One region of the Brevibacillus sp. SIMBA_040 genome, then DNA from elsewhere that is predicted to be linked to it. Evidence: riboswitches for the same ligand, from Rfam matches in the RefSeq annotation. Region 1 holds a riboswitch; each other region holds the start of a gene.

Region 1 (4,227 bases):
CAGATCAAAAAATTCGGCATGTGCAGAAGAGACGCTGCTGATTCCTTCTTTTGAAAAAGCGAGCTTGGTTCTACTGATATGGTAAACCTGCGTAATGACCATTGCCGATTCAAATCCCATTTGCTTCATGATTTCCTTCGTATTTTTTGCCGACATTCTAGTATTGATCCCGTTGCTGTCCACAATGATGTTTTCCTCGGAGATTCCATGATTGATCAAATATTTTTTCATGACCTGCGCCTCGTCAAAGCCTTCAACACCTACGCCACCACTGACGATGATGTGTTGAAAATATCCGCCTTTGCTTAATTGTACAGCTTTATCGAGTCTGCTTTTTAGCCGGGCTGACGGTTCTCCATTTAGCTCCACTTTATTTCCCAGCACAACACCGACATCTACTTTAGCAAGCTCATCTGCCATCCCATCAAACGTGATGAGAACGATATGTACCAAAAACCAAAGTACGAATATCAATGCAGCTATTTTTCCTTTTCTTTTCAAAGCTTTGCACGTCCTCTATTCATTGACATAATTGTAAATTTATTCACAATCACAGCGATTCTAGCATTAGTCTATTTACTATTCAAGGTACATATGAATAAAACGACCGTATTGATAGAACAAAAACCGCCCCTGCGAGAGAGGCGGTTTGTATATTTCATTTCACTTAATGCAGCGTTCTCAGTTGATGCTCAATCTTTTCAAATCCGCTGGATACTTTCACAACTTCATCTTTTTGTTCCGAAACAAGGACGAGGACATCTTCGAGGCTATCCTTGTTTTTGTCGGTAATGTCTGCATTCAGTTCAACCTTGGCGCCGACTTCCTGAATCATGCTGTGTACGTTTACGATGAATTCCTGCAAGTATTTCGTCTTATCGGAGAAGTCTCTCATGTAGTTGTCGACATTGGTGAACATCTCCTGAACCTCATGGATGCCTTCACTGTTTTTCTCAAACGAAACTTGCGATTCAGAGATCATGTCAGATACGCGTTTCATTTTTTCGCGAATCGTCATCAGAAGAGTAGAGATCGACTCAGAGGACACTTTGGAAGATTCCGCAAGCTTGCGAACCTCATCCGCAACGACAGCAAATCCGCGTCCGTGCTCTCCTGCACGAGAGGCCTCGATGGTTGCATTGAGTGCCAACAGGTTGGTTTGTGCCGAAATATCCGAGATTGTTTGAATGATTTTTTCAATTGATGCGGTTTCTTCATACAGCTCTTGAATCAGGCGATTTGTTCCTTGAATATCGGTGATAAAACGCTCGAAATCATTGCCGATATTCCCGATTCGTTTTCCGCTTTCGTGTGTAGCCTCTTTTGTAGATTCCACAAATTCATGCATTTCTGTAACGGAACGAGTCATATCCTCGACACGCCCATTGGTTGAATTCATTTCGTTACGTAGTTCATTCGTGTTGGAGGTTTGAACTCCAAACGATTCCATGATCTCCTTGAGGGAAGACACTGTTTCAACAGCCCGAACCGTTACACCATCTGTAACCTTGTTTAAATTCTCCTGATATTCCTGTACAGAGTTCAGGGATTGATTGATCTGGTCAAGTACACGCTGCAACGATTCTTTGGACTCAATCGCTTCCTGCTTCTGAAGCTCGCTTTCTTTTTGCAGCTTGTTATTGAAGAGAGCATGCAGCATACTCGTCAGCGATACATAGCAGAATGTCAGAAGATAATAGAGCAAATCGATTGGCGACGACGAATGGAAGATCGTATCACCCTGTGAAAAGAAATAGTAGGAGACGATTCCGAGTGTAGACAAAATAGTTAAGATGTTAATGATTTTATCCTGATAAATCCCCATGACAGCGACGAAGAACATTCCTAGCAGAACATTAACCATATGAGGATCAAGCTGTAACACTACAAATATGAAGGTGCCGATGACAGCAAAGTTGAAATACTTCATAAATGTAGCCATTTTGTCTCTGAGACTCGGCAGGTTGGAAATGTAAGTAAATGGCGCCAATACACCATACAAGATTCCGAGAACAGACAGCACAAAGGAAATCGGAGCGCCGCCAATAAATATATTAATGATTTGCACCACTGTAATGATGCTGGCAAAAACGGTAACAACCCAATTATTTCTTCTTCTTAATAGATCCATATTAGCCCACTACCTCAACTTTTATTTGTGAAAACATTGGTGTGTACCATGAATAGTCAGGATGCTCTTTATTGACGTAAGCTTCTTTGAGATGAAATAGCGTAGGGATGGTGTCTGCCCCTTTGTAAAAGATCTTCTCTTTTACCTGGGTCGCCCTGACATGATATTTATTATTAATCAATTGAAAAAAGCTTGGATCAGCAATACCAACTGCATGTGTATAGCCATGCTTTTCAGCATAATCTAGCATTAGGGAAATACCCTTTCGCCCTAGTCCGCGATATTTTGGAAGAACAGCGAGACTATCGAGCTCCATTACTTTCATATCTTCGGTCACAACATCTTCAAACAACGTGCGAATAAACGGAGTTGACTTTGAGTGAGGTGTGAACTCATACGTTCCACCTGCTTCACCGTCATCCGCAATTAGTAAGAATAGATCTGAACCCTCTTTCGCATATTCCATCTCAAATCCCATTGAATCCCAAACGGTTTTCTTGATTTGATGAAATAATGCTAAAGAGTCTGTTGAATCTACTTGTTTGTACATTTAGTTTCCACTCCATCATAGTAGTCGTTCTCATATTTGCTCGGTATAAAAAGCAGACACGGTTGACTTTTTATTTACTGCTTTTCTCTCTTTTCTAAAACGTCATTACAAAAGAAGCAGGAAATCGGAAGTTGCTGCAAAACGGATGGCATTCTCCTTTCCGACAAATGTATGGTTGGGAAATAAAAAAGGTTATTCCAGAAAATGGAACAACCACTCCGAGCTAGCTACCAACATCTTAAAATAGGCATAACGATGTATGGCAACCCGGCTATCATGGTCAAAGACTTTAGACCCGTGGTTTTGCGTCCCCACCTTTCGATGGATTTGCCCTTTTCATTTCGCTGATGAAAATTGTAAATGGATGTCGAAATATGAAAAATCGTATCCAAAATAAAGGACTTTGTCAAGTTTTGGTAGGTAGTGTTTACCAATTCTTAATACCTTCGAGAGGGTCAAAAGAACTTTTTATTAATAAAAGCGAGCCTGGAGAACTAGCTTCACAGGCTCGCTTCTTTTTTCGCGATGTCGATTCTTTTTGAATCTCATATTTGGTTAGCTTGCGCATAAGCATCGAGTGCGTAATGCGTAGAGCAGCAGCAGTCTTTCGCGTCGTTCTATGCTTTTTATAGGCACTTTCAATCACTTTGCGCTACCACATTTTCCAGCTCTCTGATGTTGCCTGGCCAATGATAGTTTTGCAGAACCTCGACTACCTTTGTAGAGATCGTCCGGTTCTTTTGGTGGCGCAGATTGCATTTTTCGAGATTGAAATAGAGCAGTGGAAAAATATCTTCCTTACGATCTCGCAGTGAAGGAATATTTACAGGCAAAATATTGAGGCGGTAGAACAAATCGGAGCGGAATTTGCCGCTTTTGACCAAGTCCTCCAGATTGCAATTCGTTGCTGCAATGATGCGGACGTCCGCTTTTTTCGTTTGTACAGAGCCGATCGGCATGTACGTTTTATTTTGGAGCAGCTGCAGCAGCTTTGACTGCAGTACGAGGGGGAGCTCACTAATTTCATCGAGAAAAAGGGTTCCTTTTTCAGCCTGGTGTACAAGGCCGGGCTTTCCATTTGGGGTGGCACCGGTGAACGCTCCCTTTTCATAACCAAACAGCTCGGATTCAATGAGTGTAGCTGGAATCGCGGCACAGTTAATGTGAACAAAAGGCTTGTCGTATCGTTCGCTGGCATAATGAATTTGTTGTGCATAAATATTTTTTCCTACGCCTGTTTCTCCGCTAATGAGTACAGTTGTATCGACTGTGGCGATTTTGCTGATCAAATTGGAAAGCTTATCGAACGATTCACTGCGCCCAACAAAGGACTGCTGGTGTTCCCCTGTAAATATGTTGAGTGCATTGATTTTGCGAAGCTCATGAATATAGCGTTGCAGCAAGGACTCGATCTCTTTTAATTCTGTGCCCGGAGCATTTCGAATCTCATCGTTCATCATATCAATTCCGAGCGTAACGAGATATTCGACTTCGTTTTGCTCGTTATAAATCAAATTTGCGGTTACCAATACTTTTTTTCACTGGA
Region 2 (4,227 bases), on a different contig from region 1:
GACAGCAGCCAAAAAGCAGGCTCTTAAATATTTGAAGGTATTTTGCGCCTTTCCTGAATTTCTGTTTGTCCTCTATATTGTCACCTTTCACTTCCCCGACAAGGATGTGTGGCTGATGACCGGCATCATGACGGCTGTGCCTACTTTTATCAATATCTTTTTTCTATTGATTTTGAGCCACCAATTTAAAAAGCTGCTGCAGGATTACAAAGCGAGATATTTGAAGATTGGACATGTCGACGAAGAGGTCAGGCTGTTTTACGAGGAAAAAACGCAGTAACAGCGCACGAGGTTAATTGAGGGACATATCACATAATCTTTTGATATTTCCTCTATATTTTTTCCCTAGAATCGTTCACATAAGATCAGCAGAAGAAGGAGAATGGAACGTGATGAAGCCTTTAATCGGTTGTACAACGTACTACATCAATGCCTTTGAAGAGAACAAGCATCGGTTTGTCGTAGCTCAGGATCATTTCACTTCAGCGATTGATGATCCACTCAGCATTCACCAGGCAGGCGGAATTCCCGTACCGATCCCGCTCATTGACGATGATGCCTACATCGATTCCCTCTTGGATCGTCTCGATGGTTTGATGTTCATCGGAGGGAGCGATGTGAGTCCGAGTCTATATGGACAGCCGTATAAAAAAGGGCTGGGACAACTTGACCCCGCTCGCGACAAGTTCGAGCTGAAGCTGCTCGACAAAGCGGTGAAAAGAAATCTGCCGATCTTCGGTATTTGCCGCGGATTGCAGCTGCTGAATGTTTACTTTGGCGGGACACTGATTCAAGACATCGAGAGAGGCTACCCTACAGAGATCAACCATGCAGGGTATTTCGGACCCAAATCAAGCATCGCCCACAAAGTAAAGCTATCCAAGGAGCACATGCTCTATCCGTGCTTTGGAAAAGAAGAGCTGTACGTCAACAGCTTCCACCACCAGATGATTGACAAGCTGGGGGCTGGTCTTGAGGCAGCTGCTATTTCTGAGGACGGCATTATCGAAGCGATTGTGCACAAGGATTACCCGTTTTTAGTTGCTGTCCAATGGCATCCAGAAATGATGTTCCAAACCGATCAGGAGCAGCTCAAGCTGTTTCAACTATTTGTCGACTTCATAAAAAATAAGCAAGCGTGTGCTCAAGTGAGTAGCTAAAACCATACAAAAACGCGGGAGGCGGAAGTGCTCCCGCGTTTCATCTTCCTTGTTATTCTCTCCTCTGTGCTCCTCCCAGTTTTTACCCTTACTTTAAATCCACAATCTTGATACCCATTCACCCTTTTGTATTGCCCGTATGACAAATGTTGACTTTTTAGGTCTATCCTACTAAAATGATGGTTGGTATTGGGTATCATTCCCAATAAAACCCGGATTTTTTTGTCGGGTTTATAGGACTCTTTGCTTATTTGGAATCTTGTTATTGGAGTCTTTAATTTCATACGTAAACTTTCCATTCGAAAGGGCAAACCCACTGAAAGGTGGAGACGCAAAGCTATAGGGGCTAAGATGTATGTCAATATGCATGATGCCAGCCAGTTGCCGACGACAGACGCGAGATTTTTTGATCTGTTTTAGAACTCCTTTTAGTTGGAAAGGGGTTCTTTTTTGTTGCGTATTTTCCCTGTCTTTCACGATTTATTTAACAAAAATCGAGGTGTTCCTAAATGCGGCGATCGAAGCAGCTCGAGCCGGAGAGCAAGGAAGAGGCTTTGCCGTCGTTGCCGATGAGGTTCGGAAGCTTGCAGAGCAATCGACCCAATCTGCAGAGAAAATAGCACATCTGGTATCTACCATCAAAAATCATACACATAAGGTAGTAGAGTCGATGGAAATGGGTGTGAAAGAGGTCGATAGCGGAATTCAGGTCGCCGGACAATTATTTGAGCAAATCAAGAGCGACATCGATGCCGTTTCAGGACAGGTCCAGGAAATATCGGCTGCCTCCCAACAAATATCAGCAAGCACGGAACAAGTCGTGCACGCCATCGAAGAAATATCCCAAGGCTCAAAGGTTGTAGCGGCAGAATCGCAAAATGTATCGGCATCTGCCGAGGAACAATTAGCTGCTATAGAGGAAATTGCATCTTCTGCTTCGTCATTGACCAAAATGGCCGAGGAATTACAGCACGTAGTGGGTAAATTCAAGGTATAGTGCCTCAGCGCCTGCTTCTGGCATTACTTCGGTGAAACTTTCCGCTAAACGTGGTCGCTCCTCCTTGGAGAAGCCTCGATAGAGGTTTTCTTACAACGTCTAAAAAACAAGGTGCGTTATGGTTCAAATATCGAAAAAAAGAATACGGAAGCTATGTAAAGAGTGCAATCTCCCGTCTGTGGTTATCTATTTCGTTTTTTTGATAGGAACAGTATGGATTGATGGATATATTTATCCGGAAAAAGACTTGTTAGGCTTGTATCTGATCAATATTATTGTGGCAGGGATCGTTTTTTGGAGAACGATCGTCTTGCAAATCGTAATCGTGTGTTTGCTTACCTGGTTTTACTACCTGTATGCACCATTTCGTTTTCCACATGTAAACGTCATTGTCTTTCAAGGACTGACCCACTTTTTGGCGATTTTATCGATTTCCAGTGCCATCAGGTATTACAGGAGGGAGAAGGAAAATACTCTCAATTTAACTCTCACGTTGGCCAAGTCATTAGACGCCAGAGACAAGTACACAGCGCTGCATTCTGAAAATGTGGCCAAGTACGCGCAGCATATTGCCATGGAAATGGGGCTGCCTCGCAAAGTATGTGAGCAAATTCACTTGGGCGGTTTGTTGCACGATATCGGTAAAATCGGGATTCCAGAGTCAGTTCTGTTGAAACCAACCAAATTGTCAGACGAAGAGTACGATCTAATCAAGCAGCATCCGGTCATCGGCTATGAGATGGTAAAGCATATTACCTTTTTTAAAAAGAACGGAGTGTTGGATGCCATTTTGTTCCATCATGAACGCTTTGATGGAAAAGGGTACCCGCATGGGCTCAGGGGGAAGGAAATTCCCCTGATTGCCCGGATTTTGGCGATAGCCGACTCCTTCGACGCCATGACCTCCAATCGTGTATACCGCGGTAAATCTAATCTTACCTATGCCATTAACCAAATCAGGAGCAACATAGGGACACAGTTTGATCCTGAAATTGTGGATGTTTTTCTCAAAAGTGTAGAAGACGAAGATGACGTGGACTCCATTCTTTCACGTTAAACCCCCCGTTCTGAGTTAATAAGAGCGGGGGTTATTTGTCATTGCAAAAGAAAAGTACTGGGGGAGAGTATGTGTATGGTAGATTAGAGGTACCGTTCTTCAGACCAGTGAAGGGGATGAGCGATGTGAACCATTTTACTTTGGATGATATACACAGCTACAGTAAAGATATAGGGAGTATTCTGAGCCATGCCACGCTATATGAACGCATTGAGGATGAGCAGCGCATCCAGCTTCCCAACGTGCTAGGAACAGGCACAATCGAGCGGATGCAAATTCGAGCAGGGATGGAGATCATTATCTCCGATGTCGAGCTGTCTCAAAATCTATCCGCACAAATTGAGGAGACTTCCGGCATTTTTGAACTGAATTATTTTTTAAGCGGAGAAGCCGTATGCCACTTCCATGATCAGCAAGTAACGATTTTGGAGCCGATGAGCAATGTTTGCTTTTTTCAAGATATGGAAGTGCGTATTGAAACAAAAGCGAACACACGCTGCCAGCTTGTAGAAATTCGCATGTCGCCTGAAAATCTTCTTCATTATTTTGATCGGGAAGCGGATAAAGAAGCGATTCAACATATATTGCAGATGAAAAAAGGGCTGATCCAGTCCTACCAGCTGTCACCCATGATCAAAAAATGCGTCTATGAGATTCTGCATTGTCCCTATAAGGGGGCGTTGAAAAAGATTTATTTCGAAGCGAAGGCTATGGAGCTAATCAACCTCTTTTTTCAAGAAAATGATCTGTTATATCCAGCGATTGAGCCTTCTTTGCCAAGAGGTGACGTAGAAAAATTGAAGCAGGCAAAAGATATCGTTCTACGTCACATTGATGAGCCCTACTCCATTAAAACGCTCGCGAAAATGGTCGGATTGAATGAATACAAGCTAAAGATCGGCTTCCGGCAGCTGTTCGACACGACGATTTTTGGGCTAATCAGAAGAAGGCGGATGGAAAAAGCAGCCTGGCTCCTGGAAAGGGAAGGGGTCAATGTCAGCGAGGCAGCTGTA
Region 3 (4,227 bases), on a different contig from region 1:
TGACGCTACCTTGTTTTCCAATGAAATCAACCTTTCATTTCACCTTTACATTCCATAATACTGATTCTACTCTCAGAGTTCAACAAAATCGGGCCGTTGTCCGGCCCGTAAGTTCCTGCAACCCTTTTATTTTCGCCAATGCGGATCGCAATAAAGATGGACAATAGAATCGAGAGAGCGTCCCTTCTCGGTAATTTCCCGAATGGCTGACTGATGCTCAGGGAGAATCAAATGCTTTAACGGCTGTTCAACCTGGTTAAATCGCTGGAAGGCTGCTGCTGCAATTTCATCCCACTGCGGATAATAACGGAGCAAATCATCCGGCATGACTCGCGAACGACTCGTGCCCTCTTCTGGCAAGCAGTCAAATGGTTCATCGAGATTCAGCGTTCCGTAATCATCCGTCAGCTCTTCCCCTGGATAAATATCGCGTGCTGCCAGCTCCAGATCGTACATGGTCGCTACACATGTGGCATAAAAGCTGTGGTTCACGTACCGAGCTTTATCCCAGCACAGAATGTATTTCCCGTACTGGTTTCTGAACGAATATTTTTGCACATCCTGCTTTCGTAATGGGTCCAGTTTTTCCACAAAGGAAAGGTCTAATACCTGATCCAAATCATCCATGGCCCATACGATCGTTCCTTTGGGAATGAACTTCGTCGCGAACACACCGTACCCGATCTCGTCGTTGATATAACGCAGTTCTGTATCGGGATGCATCATGGTATTGTTTCACTCCTTGGCACTGTCGCCTTTTTATTATCATAAGCAGTTCGGCCAAAAGTGGTGTGCGTTTGTAACCGTTATCCGTCTTCCTTTTTAGACTAGTGTCATCTATTTAGGCTATTGTAAAATATATCTATATTTACCAGTTCAGCAAAAGAAGGTTCGATTGCCATGATGTCTCCTACCACTCATTTTCAAAGTCCGTATTTCACCTTGGAACAGGTGACAGATGGGGTCTACGCTGTCATCGCTAAGAATGGAGCTGGGGCGATGAGCAACGCCGGGATCATTGATATCGGTGAACCCTGAATCAGTGAAACCAAGGCTTGAGCAGGAAACGGACGAACAGAAGCAGCAAGAGCTGTCCGATCAACTAGGCGATCTCCTCACCATGGACGCTTCTCTATCTTCTGTCGTTCCTACTCCTCCTACGATTACGTTTGACGGCTCTTCCAGAGCGGCAATGTAGCGGAATGGATTGAGATTTTGGAGCACTTGTGTGAGCAGTCCTTTCATACCGTAGTGCCCGGACATGGCCCTGTAGGAGAAAAGAAGGATATTTCTATCCTCTGGCATTACTTACTAGACTTATCAGAACGTGTAAAAACATTTACATCGCCGGAACAAATTCCAGGGTCTTCGATTCCTGAGCTTCAGCTATCCACCACATCATGACCTAGGTAATTAACTAAACATTCCATTTTTTCCACATTAAAAAATTTTTTCTTATTTACCCCAAGGGATAAATGGTCTATATTAATTGCTAATAGGAGTTGTAGGAACTTTTTCCCACAACAAACGAATCAAAATTTTGATAATCAACCATTGATATCGAATCGGCAAACCCGGGGAAATCCGGCGACGCAAAGCTACAGGGGCTACCCTCGCAATAGCGAGCATGCTTGCCAGCTACCGAAATATTGATGTAGGACAAGACCAATGATCCTATATCATTGGTCTTTTTTTGCGCTCAAATTGTCTAAAATTGTCCATATTTGTCTTTTTATTACATTACAACCAAAGGAGGTGAGGCTAGACAAGCGCAGACGATTTTTTGGGAATTACCATTTTACGAATCAGAAGGGGGTTTCATCGGAATGTCTCTCTGGAAAAAACTATCAGCCATAGCCTTGACTGGTGTAATTGGACTCTCGACACTCTCGCCAGTACAAGCAGCTAACCGCCCAACATCCATGTCACCAAATGCAATGGTAACTACACCACACTATCTTGCTACTGCTGCCGCACTCAAAACATTAGAAGATGGCGGAAACGCAGTAGATGCAGCGATCACTGCCGCTTCGACATTGGCTGTTGTCTATCCTCATTACACCACTATCGGTGGAGATAACTTCTGGCTCATTTACAACGCCAAGACAAAAGAACTGAAAGCATTGAACGGTAGCGGTCGCGCAGGTGAAAAGGCGACAATCGATTATTACACGGGCAAAGGCTATGAAAAAATTCCTTCCCGTGGCTACGAATCAGCAAACACCGTGCCTGGCGTGGTTTCGGGCTGGTGGGAAGCTTACAACTATGCTCATAAAAACATGGGCAACAACAAGCTCTCTTGGAGCAGACTGCTTGAGCCAGCCATTGGCTACGCAGAAAACGGATACCCTGTTTCTCCAAACCAGGTGTACTGGACCAAGCAAGCTACTGATCCAACGGATAATGATCTGAAAAATCTTCAACGCTTTGATGAATTCCGCAAAATCTTCCTGAAGCCAAACGGTGATTCGTACCAGCCAGGCGAACTTCTCAAGCAAAAGGATCTAGCCAAAACCTTGCAAATCATCGCGAAAAAAGGGGCTGACGGATTCTATAAAGGAGAGGTCGCTCAAAAGATCGTGGCAGATATGCAGAAAAATGGTGGTCTGCTCACACTAAAAGACTTTGAAAAGCACACCTCCACTTGGGCAGATCCGATTACTGTCGACTACCGTGGTTACAAAGCGTACAATGTGCCACCTAACTCCCAAGGTATGGCATCGCTCTCTATCTTGAACGTTTTGAACAATTTTGACCTAAAGAGCATGGGTGAAGGAACACCTGACTACTACCACACCATTGTTGAAGCGACCAAGCAAGCCTTTGCTGACCGTGACAAATGGTTGACTGACCCTGCATTTGTAGATATTCCTGTAAACGATCTGTTGTCCAAGCAGCACGGAAAAGACATGGCTGCACGTATCGATATGAAGCAAGCTGCCAAATCTGTAGAGCCACTCGATCCAAAAGGTGATACAACATGGTTTGGTATCGTAGACAAGGATGGCAATGCAGTATCTATCATTCAAAGCCATTATTTTGACTGGGGCTCCGGTATTGTAGCAAAAGATACAGGCGTTCTTCTACAAAACCGCGGAAGCTATTTCTCTTTGGACAAGAATCACATCAACCATCTGGAGCCAGGCAAGCGTACGTTCCACACGATCAACCCTGCCATGCTGTTTAAAGGGGACAAGCCTTATCTTCTCTATGGAACACAAGGTGGCGAGGGTCAGCCGCAAACACAAGCAGCCCTTGTAACTCGGATCATTGACTTCGGCTTTAGTGTTCAAGATGCAATCGAGGCACCTAGATGGCTTCATGGTCGCAACTGGGGATCGTCCTCCAACAATTTGAAAGTAGAAAGCCGTATTCCTCAAGAAGTTCTCGACGAGCTGGTGAAGCGCGGTCATCCAGTCGAAAAATTGGAGGCAGCGTACACCGATGCGATGGGACAATCCGGCGCTATTCTCATCGACCCACAAACAAACGTGAAGTTTGGCGGTGCCGACCCACGCGGTGAAGGCGCAGCGATGGGCTATTAATTGCTAGTCAGACTGCTGAGCTGTCCTCAGCAGTCTACCTTTGTATCTTTCATACTCTTAGCAACACATACCAACTGGGGATAGAAGAGAGGAAAAACCGATGTTTTTGTTCAGCAAACTCAAAAGAAAAATGAGCTTTTGGTTTCTCCTGGTATCCATCATTCCACTCGTCGGCACGACATTTTTTATCAGCAGCAGCTTTTCAACGATCCTAATTGAAAAACAAGAGAATTCCTTTGTTGATCTGACCTCCAGTACAGCGATCGCCATGAATCAATATCTGGACCGACGTATGACGGAGATGCAAATTCTTGCACGCACCTCAGATATTGGCTCCGATGATGAGGAAGCGAAAAACACATTCATTCGCAAATTCACCCAGGAAATGAAGCTGTACGACGGAAATACTTTTATATCCAAAGATGGAAAGGTAACAGCTGACACCTTTCCTAACAGCATCGGAATCGATCTTAGTGAGCGCCAGTTTTTCAAGGACGGCATGCAGGACAAGTCCAGCTTCTCTGATGTCTTGATCGCCAAAACAACTGGAAACCGCTCGATCATCGTCGCTTCACCCGTTACGGGGCCAAATAAAGAAAAGCTCGGTGTATTGACCGGCCTCGTCAACGTCGATGAGTTTACCTCTACCTTTTTGCAAAGCCTGAGTGTGGGCGATGGTGGA

What was found. Region 1 has a riboswitch for cyclic di-GMP ahead of SB752_RS31335 (GNAT family N-acetyltransferase). Riboswitches for the same ligand answer to the same signal wherever they lie in the genome.
Region 2: another riboswitch for cyclic di-GMP. It lies ahead of SB752_RS21715 (methyl-accepting chemotaxis protein); the one in region 1 lies ahead of SB752_RS31335 (GNAT family N-acetyltransferase).
Region 3: another riboswitch for cyclic di-GMP. It lies ahead of ggt (gamma-glutamyltransferase); the one in region 1 lies ahead of SB752_RS31335 (GNAT family N-acetyltransferase).

The regions. Positions count from the first base shown of each region.
Region 1 is NZ_JAWRXI010000034.1:16,320-20,546, forward strand. It holds gene SB752_RS31325 (YdcF family protein) at 1-501, opposite strand, end outside; gene SB752_RS31330 (methyl-accepting chemotaxis protein) at 668-2,131, opposite strand; gene SB752_RS31335 (GNAT family N-acetyltransferase) at 2,133-2,681, opposite strand; cyclic di-GMP riboswitch class I at 2,940-3,023, opposite strand; gene SB752_RS31340 (hypothetical protein) at 3,109-3,327, opposite strand; gene SB752_RS31345 (sigma 54-interacting transcriptional regulator) at 3,320-4,195, opposite strand; gene SB752_RS31350 (PAS domain-containing protein) at 4,220-4,227, opposite strand, start outside.
Region 2 is NZ_JAWRXI010000013.1:118,846-123,072, forward strand. It holds gene SB752_RS21705 (alanine/glycine:cation symporter family protein) at 1-280, shown strand, start outside; gene SB752_RS21710 (gamma-glutamyl-gamma-aminobutyrate hydrolase family protein) at 393-1,160, shown strand; cyclic di-GMP riboswitch class I at 1,457-1,549, shown strand; partial or broken gene SB752_RS21715 (methyl-accepting chemotaxis protein) at 1,666-2,157, shown strand; gene SB752_RS21720 (HD-GYP domain-containing protein) at 2,336-3,214, shown strand; gene SB752_RS21725 (helix-turn-helix transcriptional regulator) at 3,256-4,227, shown strand, end outside.
Region 3 is NZ_JAWRXI010000006.1:172,228-176,454, reverse strand. It holds gene SB752_RS12350 (glutamine--tRNA ligase/YqeY domain fusion protein) at 1-30, opposite strand, end outside; gene SB752_RS12345 (SET domain-containing protein) at 127-726, opposite strand; gene SB752_RS12340 (hypothetical protein) at 901-1,038, shown strand; gene SB752_RS12335 (hypothetical protein) at 1,043-1,198, shown strand; cyclic di-GMP riboswitch class I at 1,558-1,646, shown strand; gene ggt (gamma-glutamyltransferase) at 1,827-3,545, shown strand; gene SB752_RS12325 (methyl-accepting chemotaxis protein) at 3,646-4,227, shown strand, end outside.